3 regions of the Pseudomonas cerasi genome follow, and region 1 is predicted to be linked to each of the others. Evidence: predicted binding sites of a transcription regulator. Region 1 holds the regulator's gene; each other region holds the start of a gene.
The links. Region 1 encodes FliA, which starts transcription of late flagellar genes. Its sites were predicted from a motif close to CTAAAGTTTNNNNNNNNNNNGCCGNTAA; they were not measured.
Positions count from the first base shown of each region.

Region 2: a site for FliA is predicted at 3,233-3,260, ahead of PI739_RS02190 (methyl-accepting chemotaxis protein). Genes of this name have one in related genera too.
Region 3: a site for FliA is predicted at 779-806, ahead of PI739_RS03980 (methyl-accepting chemotaxis protein). Genes of this name have one in related genera too.

Region 1 covers NZ_JAQJVM010000002.1:242,485-246,742, forward strand. The annotation lists gene PI739_RS10200 (chemotaxis protein CheA) at 1-475, opposite strand, end outside; gene PI739_RS10205 (protein phosphatase CheZ) at 509-1,294, opposite strand; gene PI739_RS10210 (chemotaxis response regulator CheY) at 1,314-1,688, opposite strand; gene fliA (RNA polymerase sigma factor FliA) at 1,945-2,685, opposite strand; gene fleN (flagellar synthesis regulator FleN) at 2,682-3,515, opposite strand; gene flhF (flagellar biosynthesis GTPase FlhF) at 3,631-4,258, opposite strand, start outside.
Region 2 covers NZ_JAQJVM010000001.1:480,287-484,544, reverse strand. The annotation lists gene PI739_RS02200 (CheR family methyltransferase) at 1-904, opposite strand, end outside; gene PI739_RS02195 (chemotaxis protein CheW) at 901-1,437, opposite strand; gene PI739_RS02190 (methyl-accepting chemotaxis protein) at 1,445-3,067, opposite strand; gene PI739_RS02185 (NEL domain-containing protein) at 3,363-4,258, shown strand, end outside.
Region 3 covers NZ_JAQJVM010000001.1:887,388-891,645, reverse strand. The annotation lists gene PI739_RS03985 (TetR/AcrR family transcriptional regulator) at 1-529, shown strand, start outside; gene PI739_RS03980 (methyl-accepting chemotaxis protein) at 884-2,515, shown strand; gene PI739_RS03975 (aldo/keto reductase) at 2,622-3,443, shown strand; gene PI739_RS03970 (transporter) at 3,615-4,258, shown strand, end outside.

The DNA of each region.
Region 1 (4,258 bases):
CAGCCGCTGGCTCTGCAACCGCAGCAGCCTGGACTTCGACCACCGGCTCGGGCTCTGGCTCGGGAGCCGCGGCCTCGTCGGCGGATTGTGGCTCGGCCAGACGCGACAGCGCGGCCAGCAGTTCTGGCGTCGCCGGAGTTACGTCAGTCCGTTCACGTACCTGACCGAACATGCTGTTGACGGTGTCCAGTGCTTCCAGGACCACGTCCATCAGTTCGGAATCAACGCGACGCTCACCCTTGCGCAGGATGTCGAACACGTTTTCGGCGATGTGGCAGCACTCCACCAGCTCATGGAGCTGGAGGAAGCCGGCGCCCCCTTTTACAGTGTGAAAACCGCGAAAAATTGCATTGAGCAGATCAGCATCATCCGGTCGGCTTTCCAGCTCGACCAATTGCTCTGACAACTGCTCCAGAATTTCGCCGGCCTCTACCAGAAAATCCTGAAGGATTTCTTCATCGGCGCCGAAGCTCATGGGGTGCTCCCTAAAATTAACCGTCTACAGATCTTAGAAGCCGAGGCTCGATAGCAGATCGTCTACATCATCCTGTCCGGATACGACGTCTTCACGTTTATCGGCATGAATCTGCGGACCTTCACCCTGAGTGAGATGTTTTTTAGGATCTTTTTCATCGAGGATGGATTGTTCGTCATGTTCGATGCCTGCGAAGCGATCGACATGACTGGCCATGAGCACCAGTTTGAGCAGATTGCTCTCGACTTCGGTCACCAGTTGCGTCACACGCTTGATGACCTGACCGGTAAGGTCCTGGTAATCCTGGGCGAGCAGAATGTCGTTGAGATGCGCGGAAACCTGATGGGTTTCCTTCTCGGTACGCGTCAGAAAACCATCGACCCGCTTGGCCAGCTCGCGGAACTCTTCGGCACCGATTTCGCGGCGCATGAAACGTCCCCAGTCATCGCTCAACGCCTTGGCGTCGGAACTCAGGCCGTTCATGACCGGCGTACTCTCTTCCACCAGGTCCATGGTGCGGTTGGCCGCATTCTCGGTCAGCCTCACCACATACGACAGGCGTTCGGTAGCATCCGTGATCTGCGACACTTCCTCGGCTTGAGGCATGTGCGGATCGATGTGAAAGTTTACGATTGCACTGTGCAGCTCACGAGTCAGCTTGCCCACTTCCTGATAAAGGCCGCGGTCGCGTGTCTGGTTGAGTTCGTGGATCAGTTGCACAGCGTCACCGAAACGACCCTTTTCAAGGCTGGTGACAAGTTCCTGCGCGTGTCTTTTTAAGGTCGACTCAAAGTCGGCCATCGAATCATTGTTATCCATAGCGCCCTCGCGGCTTGCATCAGCTATTGACGCGTTCAAAGATCTTGTCGATCTTGTCTTTCAGGGCTTGGGCAGTGAATGGCTTGACTACATAACCGTTCACCCCAGCCTGGGCAGCTTCAATGATCTGCTCACGCTTGGCTTCGGCAGTGACCATCAGCACGGGAAGGCTCTTGAGGCGTTCGTCCTTGCGGACTTCGCGCAGCAGATCGATACCGGACATGCCAGGCATGTTCCAGTCCGTCACCAGAAAGTCAAAGGCACCGCTCTGCAGCATCGGCAATGCGGTCAGACCATCGTCCGCTTCCGATGTGTTGGTAAACCCCAGATCACGCAAAAGGTTCTTGATGATCCGCCGCATCGTTGAGAAGTCATCAACGATGAGGATTTTCATGTTCTTGTCCAATTCGACCTCCAAGCAGTCTTTAACGCATTCAGCACCTGAACACGCTGTTCACTCAATACTGGCACAGCACACCCCCGGCTGTACGAAACGACGACGGGCTTGGCACAACAACAGGCAAGGACCTGAGAAACAAGCCCATCGAGGCAATACCTGACAGGCTTCTGACGGGTCCACCCCGTTACCACGTAACGCTCTGCACAGCCGGCTTGCAGTCAACGCGCGGCCATAGACCGCACATTGCCTGTCAACGCGCTCGCCACTCCCCCAAACGCCCTCGCAAACGAGCTGCGCACTGGCTGTGTAACTGACTGACCCGCGATTCGCTGACCCCGAGAACCTCTCCGATTTCCTTGAGGTTCAGCTCTTCGTCGTAGTACAGCGCCAACACCAGACGCTCGCGCTCTGGCAGATTGGCAATTGCATCGGCCAACGCAGCCTGGAAGCGCTCGTCTTCCAGGTCGCGCGACGGCTCAAGCGATCCGCTTGCGCCATCCTCGTGCAGCCCTTCATGATCGCCGTCCTGCAGCAGGTCGTCGAAACTGAAGAGGCGGCTGCCCAAGGTGTCATTCAAAATCCCGTAGTAATCATCGAGACTCAACTGGAGTTCGGCCGCAACCTCGTGATCTTTAGCGTCACGGCCGGTTTTAGCTTCAATTGCCCGAATTGCGTCACTGACCATACGCGTATTACGGTGTACCGAGCGTGGCGCCCAGTCCCCCTTACGCACCTCATCGAGCATCGCACCCCGGATGCGAATGCCGGCATAGGTCTCGAAACTCGCACCCTTGGTGGAATCATACTTGGTGGAGACTTCAAGCAGGCCGATCATGCCGGCCTGGATCAGATCCTCGACCTGCACACTGGCCGGCAAGCGCGCCAGCAGATGATAAGCGATACGTTTGACCAGTGGCGCATAGCGCTCGATCAACTCGTATTGTGAATTACGGGAAGCCTTGCTGTACATCTGGTAGCCGCTCGCAGTCATTGCACAGGCCCTGCACTGGTCTGGTGAACGAGTCGCTCAACGAAGAACTCGAGATGACCCCGCGGGTTGGCTGGCAACGGCCAGGTATCAACCTTCTGGGCAATGGCCTTGAAGGCCAGTGCACATTTGGAACGCGGGAATGCTTCGTAGACGGCGCGCTGTTTCTGTACCGCCTTGCGTACGCACTCGTCGTACGGCACGGCACCTACATACTGCAGCGCAACATCGAGAAAACGATCCGTCACTTTGGTCAGCTTGGCGAACAGGTTGCGCCCTTCCTGCGGGCTCTGTGCCATGTTGGCCAGCACCCGGAAGCGGTTCATGCCGTAATCGCGGTTAAGCAGTTTGATCAGGGCGTAGGCATCGGTGATCGACGTGGGCTCGTCGCACACCACCAGCAGCACTTCCTGAGCGGCGCGCACGAAGCTGACCACCGACTCGCCGATACCGGCAGCCGTGTCGATCACCAGCACATCGAGGTTGTCACCAATCTCGCTGAACGCCTGGATCAGGCCGGCATGCTGGGCGGGCGACAGATGCACCATGCTCTGGGTGCCGGAAGCAGCGGGTACGATTCGAACCCCGCCCGGCCCCTGCAACAGCACGTCGCGTAACTCACAACGCCCCTCGATGACATCGGCAAGCGTGCGCTTGGGCGTCAACCCGAGCAGCACGTCGACATTGGCCAGACCCAGATCGGCGTCCAGCAGCATGACGCGACGGCCAAGCTCGGCAAGGGCCAGTGAAAGGTTCACTGACACGTTAGTCTTACCGACGCCACCTTTGCCACCGGTCACCGCGATAACCTGTACGGGATGCATGCTGCCCATGTTATTTCTTTACCTTGTCTTGCGTAGACCGAAACCACATCGAGGGCTGCACGTTCGCGTATGAACACTGCATGGCAGACCGTTGACGCAGGGACATTCCAATAATATCCATCACTTAACCCACTCTCTTGCCAGGGGTGTGATAGAGGTCAGCAAACATATCAGCCATTGCTTCCTCGCTAGGCTCATCCTGCATCTGCACACTCACCGCGCGGCTTACCAGCTGATGACGACGCGGAATATGCAGGTCATCAGGAATGCGTGGTCCGTCCGTGAGATAGGCCACAGGTAATTCGTGACTGATCGCCAGGCTCAGGACTTCGCCGAGGCTGGCTGTTTCATCAAGCTTGGTCAGAATGCATCCGGCCAGGCCACAACGCTTGTAACTGTGATACGCGGCTGTCAGCACCTGCTTCTGGCTGGTGGTTGCCAGCACCAGATAGTTGCGCGACTTGATGCCGCGACCCGCGAGGCTTTCCAGCTGCATGCGCAGCGCAGGATCACTGGCCTGCAGCCCGGCGGTGTCAATCAGCACCACGCGCTTGCGCAGCAGCGGTTCCAGCGCCTGAACCAGAGACTGGCCAGGATCGACATGGGTGACCGGCACGTTGAGGATGCGCCCAAGGGTCTTGAGCTGCTCCTGCGCGCCGATACGGAAACTGTCCATGCTGACCAGTGCGATATTCTGCGGGCCGTACTTCAACACGTAACGTGCTGCCAGTTTGGCCAGGGTGGTGGTCTTG
Region 2 (4,258 bases), on a different contig from region 1:
CTGCGGATGTTCGCGGCGCAGGTCGTGGCGCGACCGCTCTGGCAGGTGCCTCGACCACCGGACGCGATGCCATCGGTGCAGCGACAGGCACCGGCACCACCGCATCGACGGGCGCGTGCCGGAAGGCGAAGGACTGGGCGATACCCGTCGAGCGCATGCCGATACCCGCCAGCAGATTGCCCTCCGCCGGACCGATAAACAGCAGGCCGTCTTCACGGGTCAGTTGTTTGAGGACCTTGAATACATGTTGCTGGGTCTGCCGATCAAAATAGATCACCAGGTTGCGGCAGAAGACGATGTCATAGGCCACTTGTGAAGCGAGTTTCGGGTCGAGCAGGTTACCCGGCTGAAAACTCACAGAGTCGCGAACACTGTCAGCGATTTCAAAGCCGTCAGCGACAGGACTGAAATAGCGCTCGCGATAACTGATGTCGCTGCCACGAAACGAGTTTTTGCCGTAGACACCGTGCTCGGCCTTGGCAATCGAAACAGGGCTGATATCGATGGCATCGACCTTGAATTGCCGGGCGTCGACACCGGCGTCGAATAACGCCATGGCAATGGAATACGGCTCCTCACCGGTCGAGCACGGCAGGCTGAGAATGCGCAAGGGGCGCGCACCGGCAATACCGGCGATACGCTCGCGGGCCAGCATACCCAGGGTGACAAATGATTCGGGATAACGAAAGAACCAGGTCTCGGGAACGATCACCGCTTCGATGAGCGCCTGCTGCTCCTGCGGCGACGAGACCAGAAGATGCCAGTACGCATCACTGTCAGGGCAATTGACAGCCGTCGCACGCTGACGCAAGGCGCGCTCGATGATCGCTTCGCCGACGGACGTCACATCCAGTCCGATACGCTCCTTGAGAAAGCTGAAGAAGCGCGAATCATCCACCTTCATCGCGCGTCCTCGAGCAGCTCAAGGTCAATCGGCGGCACCGGGTACAACAACTCGCGGACCGGCTCGCTCAACAGTTCGTGAACATGAATCCACTGCAGCAGGCCCTGCTCGTCCTCGCGGACCGGCCCCAGGTAAGGTGACAGGCGATTGTCCAGCCCGTACGCCTTGAACTGCGCAACCGGGCAGCGCAGCGTTTCGGTCGCCTGCTCCAGAATCAGCCCGAGCAACTGAGCCGGGTGCGCGTCGTCGTAGCGATAATGCACCAGCACCATGCGCGTACTGGTACGCGAGCGCGCTGGCTGACCGGAATTCAGCGCGCTGATGTCGATCACCGGGACAATCTCGCCGCGATGAGCAAAGATTCCCGCCACCCAGTGCGGTGCCTGGGCAATCGCCTTGAGTTTTACCCGCGGCAGGATTTCGGCGATCTCGGTCGCGTCCAGCGCATAGCGGTCTTCGCCGATGCAAAACAGCAGAAAAAGCTTGCTGGCGGTCAGTGGCGTGCCATTGCGCCTCGGCGATTGATCGCTCATTGATCCTTCAGACCTTGAAACGCGAAACGCCGCTGCGCAGCCCGACCGCGACCTGACTCAACTCGTCGATCGCGAAACTGGCTTGGCGCAGTGATTCGACGGTCTGGCTGCTGGCATCCGCCAGTTGTACCAGCGCCTGATTGATCTGTTCGGCGCCGGTGGCCTGGGCCTGCATACCTTCGTTGACCATCAGCACACGAGGTGCCAGCGCCTGAACCTGATGGATGATCTGCGACAGCTGCTCACCGACCTGGGTGACCTCGAACATGCCACGGCGCACCTCTTCGGAAAACTTGTCCATGCCCATCACACCCGCAGACACCGCAGACTGGATTTCCCGCACCATCTGCTCGATGTCATAAGTGGCGACGGCAGTCTGGTCGGCCAGGCGACGGACCTCGGTGGCAACCACTGCAAACCCGCGACCGTATTCACCGGCCTTCTCGGCCTCGATGGCGGCATTGAGCGACAGCAGGTTGGTCTGGTCGGCGACCTTGACGATGGTGACGACGACCTGATTGATGTTGCCGGCCTTCTCGTTGAGGATCGCCAGCTTGGCGTTGACCAGATTGGCAGCGCCCATCACCTGATGCATGGTGTCTTCCATGCGTGCCAGGCCCTGCTGGCCGGAACCGGCGAGAACCGACGCCTGATCCGCCGCCGAAGTGACTTCGGTCATGGTGCGCACCAGGTCCCGCGAGGTGGCGGCGATTTCCCGCGACGTGGCGCCGATCTCGGTGGTGGTTGCAGCGGTCTCGGTGGCGGTAGCCTGCTGCTGGCGTGACGTTGCAGCGATCTCGGTGACCGAGGTAGTGACCTGTACCGAGGAGCGCTGCGCCTGGGCAACCAGCGCGGTGAGCTCGGTGACCATGTCGTTGAAGCCGGTCTCGACCGCATTGAACTCGTCCTTGCGCGACAGGTTCAATCGAGTGCTCAGGTCGCCGGTACGCATGACGTCCAGGATCCGAACGATCAATTGCATCGGTGCCGTGATCGAACGCATCAACAGCAGACCGCAGGCCGCAGCCGCCAGCACGGCGACCAGCAGCGACAGGATCATGCTGATCTTGGCAGCCAGCACGGCGTTGACAATGTTGGCGGTGGCCTGATCAGCCAGCTGTTTATTGGCCACAATGAGATCATTGAGCTGCTTGCGTCCCGTGAGCCAGACCGGGTTCACTTCGCCATAGAATTCGGCGCGCGCGCCTGCGTAGTCGCCGCTATCGTACTTGGCGTGAACATCGGCGAGCATGCGCGAATAGGCTTCGCGGCGCTTTTCGAAGAGCGCGAAGCTGTCTCTGTCTGCATCATCGAAGATGGACTTTTTGTAGCCGTCCATCTGTGCCTGCAGGTTTTCGTCAAAGCCCTGAAACTGGTCCTTTTCCTGCTTGGTCAACGGCCGCGCCTGCCCTTCGGCAATCAGCTCCAGCGTGCGGATGTAACTCTCGCCCCAGGCACTGCGCACCAGGGTGCTGTAATACACGCCGGGCAACGCATCCAGACGCACATCTTCCTCGCTGGACTCGATGGACAACAACCGTGAATAAGATACAACGACCATCAACAGCATGATTGCGATGATGACGGCGAAACTCGCCAGAATCCGTTGGCGCAAGGTCCAGTTCTTCACAGTCAGCCCTCAAGAGTTCAACGACGGCGTCGGGCCGTGTTCAAGAAGTGGACCGACGGACGGTCCAAACGGCGTGAGTATAGCCCAGCCGTAAAACGTTACATGGGTAATACAGAACGAAGTCACGGCCGCTATCGATCACCGCTCCTTCACCCATCCAATGTCTTGTCGGCCATCGCCACCACTACTTGAGCGATGGTCTTCAGAAACAGCGAAAGCACATAGATAGTTAGCACTTGTACGGCAAGTCACGACCGTAAGCTTTGTCGTTGTTCATTCACGACAAGGCACTTAAATGCTGGATCTATCTCTGTCGGGCAAGGCTTCTGCACTCCCGCATCTGCAACTGATAAAAGACAAAGCCCCGGAGTGGCTGCTTCAGGCTGAGCCGCCAACCCATGCGGCCTTGCGCAAGGCCTCTCGGCGCCCCGTGCAATGGCTGAAAGGCGCACGCAAGTCCAGCCCTGATCAGGTCGCCGAACTGCAGCGCCTGTATGCCGAGCACCGAAAGCACGAGCACCTGGTTCGCCCGACGCTGGATCGCCTGTCGACGCTGGAGGACTTCGCAAGGCCCTTGCTGACAGCCGCCATCAAGGACCGCTTCGGGCTGGAGGTGGACGTCACCGACACCTGGCTGTTCCACGCCAGTCGGGCGCGGGTCGATCAATCGTTCAATACGGCATCCAGAGACCCTCTAACGCAGGCAAACATTGCACTGAGGGCCGCGACCCAGAGCCTGCTCAAGGCTGCGCTACAGAATTTCGAAGCCTGGGAAACCGCACCGGGCGCAATGGACGCCAGCACCGGTATCAAGGCCCAGGTGTTTTCTTCCTTTGAAATCCTCGGCCCACAGATCACCGGCAAGTCCCTGCCTATTTCCCCGGCCGGCTTTGCGGCGCTGTGCCGTGAGCTGGACCTGGGCGGCCAATATCAAGCGCATATCCAGACCGCCTTCAGCACGCCTTCGACCCCTGACGAAACGGAAGACGCTGCGGCATCGAGGCTGCGCCAGACCTTCATGCAGCTGGAAGCATCGTCGATCCGGCTGCAGTTGCAGATTGCATCCCTGCAACAACAGATCAGCCCGGATTTGCAAGGCGCATTACTGGAGCTTCTCGATGGCAAGCAACAAGTCCGCCTCGATAACCGGCCAGTCAACTGCAGCGTTGTGTGCCTGGGCGATATCGAACT
Region 3 (4,258 bases), on a different contig from region 1:
CAGCAAGACCAGCGACATCGCAGCCAAGGCCGGTGTCCCCAAGCCCAACGTCTACTACTACTTCAAATCCAAGGAAAACCTCTATCGCGAGGTGCTGGAAAGCATCATCGAGCCCATTCTGCGTGCCTCGACACCCTTCAATCCCGAAGGCATACCTGCCGAAGTCCTCAGCCGCTATATCCGTTCGAAAATCCAGATTTCCCGCGACCTGCCCTTCGCCTCGAAAGTGTTCGCCAGCGAGATCATGCATGGCGCCCCGCACCTGACAGCGCAGCAGATTGAACAGCTCAATGGCCAGGCACGGCACAACATCGAATGCATCCAGGCCTGGATCGACAGCGGACAGATCGCCCCGCTCGATCCTCATCACCTGATGTTCACCATCTGGGCCGCGACCCAGACCTATGCCGATTTCGACTGGCAGATCGCAACGGTCACCGGCAAGGCAAAACTGCAGGACGCCGATTACGAGGCGGCAACCCGGACCATCCTCAGGCTGGTGCTCAAGGGCTGCGAGCCGGACCGCTGAACCCGCCCTGCTTTCCTGCAGACGCAAAAAACCCGCCGAAGCGGGTGGTTTTGCAACATGACCATTCCGACATCCTGTCAGTAGCCTCCTGGCAATGGTCGATCCTCCCTGATCACTGCGGCGTTCCTTCGCTGCAGCTGTTGAATTGGATCCTACATTCACTGAGGGTCCGTCGATAGAGCCAATCGCGTCTGTTGCTGTAAGCCTTTCGCCATAGCGGTGTACGCCGTTAAAAAGTGTGACCGGCCGCTCATGTTTGGTCAGGATGCGCCGAGATGCTTGAAAGGCTCTGAATCGCGCGTTGCGCGGATCGGATTCATCAGAAGAAAAAAAATAATGCATGGGATGCCAATCATGAGTATGCGCAGTTTGTCCATCAGTCGCCGTCTGTGGCTGATTCTTGTCGTTTCAGTGCTGATGCTATTCGTCCTGTCGGCGACGCTGCTCAGGCAGCTGCATAACGACCTGTATCAGGCCAAGGCCGAGAAAACCATGCATGTGGTGCAGACTGCCAGCGGCATCCTCTCGTTTTATCAGGGGCTTGAAGCTGCAGGCGGCATGACACGCGAGGCTGCGCAACAGCAGGCCTTGAAAGAGATAAAGAGCCTGCGTTACAGCCAGAGCGACTACTTCTGGATCAACGACCTGCGCCCGGTGATGATCATGCACCCCACCAACCCCAAACTTGAAGGCCAGGATCTGTCGACCATCAAGGACCCGGATGGCTTTGCGGTGTTCAACGAAATGGTCACGCTGGTCAAAGCCCAGGGTGCCGGGATGGTGAATTACCGCTGGCCCAAGCCCGGCGCCAGCGAGCCGGTGAAAAAGACCTCCTACGTGCAGCTGTTTCAGCCATGGGGCTGGATTCTGGGTTCCGGCGTGTACGTCGACGACGTGGCGGCAGAGTTCAAGACACAGCTGTGGAACGCCGGGATGTTCATCGCCGGCATCGTGCTGATCATGGTCTTGCTGCTGGTGATGATCGTACGCAGCATCGTGCGCCCTCTCAGAGCGGCGGTTGATGCGATGGCCGATATTGCCAGTGGCGAAAGCGATCTGACCCGCACGCTGGAAACCCACGGCAAGGATGAAATCACTGAACTGGGTACGCACTTCAATGCCTTTGTCGCCAAGCTGCGCAATGTCGTCGGTCAGTTGCAGCACTCTGCCGTGGCGCTGGGCCAGGCCTCGACCGATCTGGGCAGCGACGCCGAACAGGCGCAAGGCCGCAGCGAAAAACAATCGCAGCAAATGGATCTGGTTGCCACGGCGGTCAACGAGGTGACCTACGGCGTGCAGGACGTGGCCAAGAACGCTGAACATGCCGCCAGCGAAATGCGCGATGCCGAGTCGCAGGCACAGCAGGGCCAAATCAATATCGATAACAGCCTGCGCCAGATCGAACACCTCTCCAGCACCATTGGTCAGGCCGTGCAAGTGATGCAGAGTCTGGCCAGCGAGAGCACACAGATCGGCAGCGTGCTGGAAGTGATCAGTTCGATTGCCGAGCAGACCAACCTGCTGGCGCTGAACGCAGCCATCGAAGCGGCGCGCGCCGGCGAGCAGGGCCGCGGCTTTGCCGTGGTGGCCGATGAAGTGCGCCTGCTGGCCCAGCGCACGCAGAAGTCGACCGCAGAAATCCAGTCAATGATCGAACGCCTGCAAAAGCATTCCGATGCAGCGGTCAAGGTGATCGGCGACAGCAGCCGTTCCTCGCAATTGACCATCGAGCAGGCCAATCAGGCCGGTCAGAGCCTGACCTCAATCAGTCAGGCGCTGCGCAACCTCAACAGCCTGAACGCCTCCATCGCCAGTGCCACCCTGCAGCAGACGCACGTGGTGGATGACATCAACCAGAACGTTACCCAGGCCGCACAATTGTCCCAGAGCACGGCACTGGCCGCCGAACAGTCGACTTCGGCCAGTCTGCACCTGCGCGGGTTGAGCGAAGAATTGAACACCTTGCTGAAGCAGTTCCGGGTTTAAATCTGCATGGTGATTGGCGGGCGTACGGAACCTCGTGCGCCTCTTGTTGCCTGAGACCTGCTTATTCAACCGCTCATTAGCTGCTTATTTAATTGCAGGGGGTCACATGCGCACACTGGAGCTGGCAGGCAGAACCGTACCAGTGCTGGGTCAGGGCACCTGGCACATGGGTGAAAAAGGGCATCAGCGCTCGGCAGAGATCGCGGGCCTGTGCCTCGGTATCGAACAGGGCCTGACCCTGATCGACACCGCCGAGATGTACGCCGATGGCGCAGCCGAGGAAATCGTCGGTCAAGCCATTGCCGGACAGCGGGACAAGGTATTCGTGGTCAGCAAGGTCTACCCGCACAACGCCAGCCGCGCCGGTATCCCGACCGCGTGCGAGGCCAGCCTGCGACGAATGAACACCGACTACATCGACCTGTACTTGCTGCACTGGCCTGGCCAGTACCCGCTGACCGAGACGGTCGAGGCATTCGAGCGTCTGCGTGAAGCGGGCAAAATCGGTGCCTGGGGTGTTTCCAACTTTGATGTGCCGGACATGATCGAGCTCAACAACCCGCGTTGTGCCACCAATCAGGTGCTCTACAACCCGGAGCAACGCGGCATCGAGTTCGACCTGATGCTGTGGAGCGCGGACCGTCATCTGCCGTTGATGGCGTACTGCCCGATCGGTCAGGCTGGCGATCTGCTCTACCACCCTGCCCTGCACGAAATCGCCAAACGCCACGATGCAACACCGGCACAGATTTCCTTGGCCTGGGTGCTGCGTCAGGACAACATGATCGCCATTCCCAAGGCGACCAACCCGGAACACATTCGTCTGAACATCGCGGCCGAGCAGATTCGTCTGACCGAGCGTGATCTGGCCGATATCGATCTGGCATGGCCTGCGCCCACTCGCAAGGTGCCGCTGGCGATGGTCTGACCGCTGTCAATGCGACAGCGAGCTGTCGATTGACTGAACGGCTGCCCACCCAGCCGCTTGCCGGTATGACAGATGACACACCCGGCAACAAGCTGTCACAAATATGAAATAACGCCTTGTCATCATGCGGCCTTCGCCTCCCTGCCCGGGCCAGGCCGCACGTGGACAGCCATGAACCACAGTATCGCGCACCATCATCAGGACTCCGACCTTTTCGGTCTGCTCTACGGCTTCCGGTTTCGCCACGGTGAAAGTGGCCAGGAAATCGGTTCGGCTGCCGCGCTGGATTACCTGCAAAACCCTCCCGAAGAGAACGACTTCATCTGGCTGCACCTGAACCTCTCGCATGCGGCCTGCGAGCGCTGGATGAAAACCCAGCTGGATCTTCCGGAAGAGTTTTTCGAGGCATTGCACGAGGGCTCGCGCTCGACCCGGATCGAGCACGTGGATACCACGTTGCTGGCGGTCGTCAACGACGTGGTGTTCGACTTCAACAGACTCTCAACGGATATTTCCACCTTGTGGGTATGTGCCCGCCAGCGTCTGCTGATCACCGCCCGGCTGCAGCCGCTGCGTTCGGTGGACAAGCTGCGCTCGGCAGTCAAACGCGGCGAGCAATTCGACTCACCGCTGGAACTCCTCGCCCATTTGCTGAGCGATCAGGGCGAAGTGCTGACGCAGTTTCTGCGCAAGACCAGCGTCAACGTCGACCGCATCGAAGACCAGTTGCTTTCGCAGCGACTGAGCAACAATCGCTCCGAACTCGGCGCCATGCGCCGGGTGCTGGTACGTCTGCAACGCCTGCTGGCGCTGGA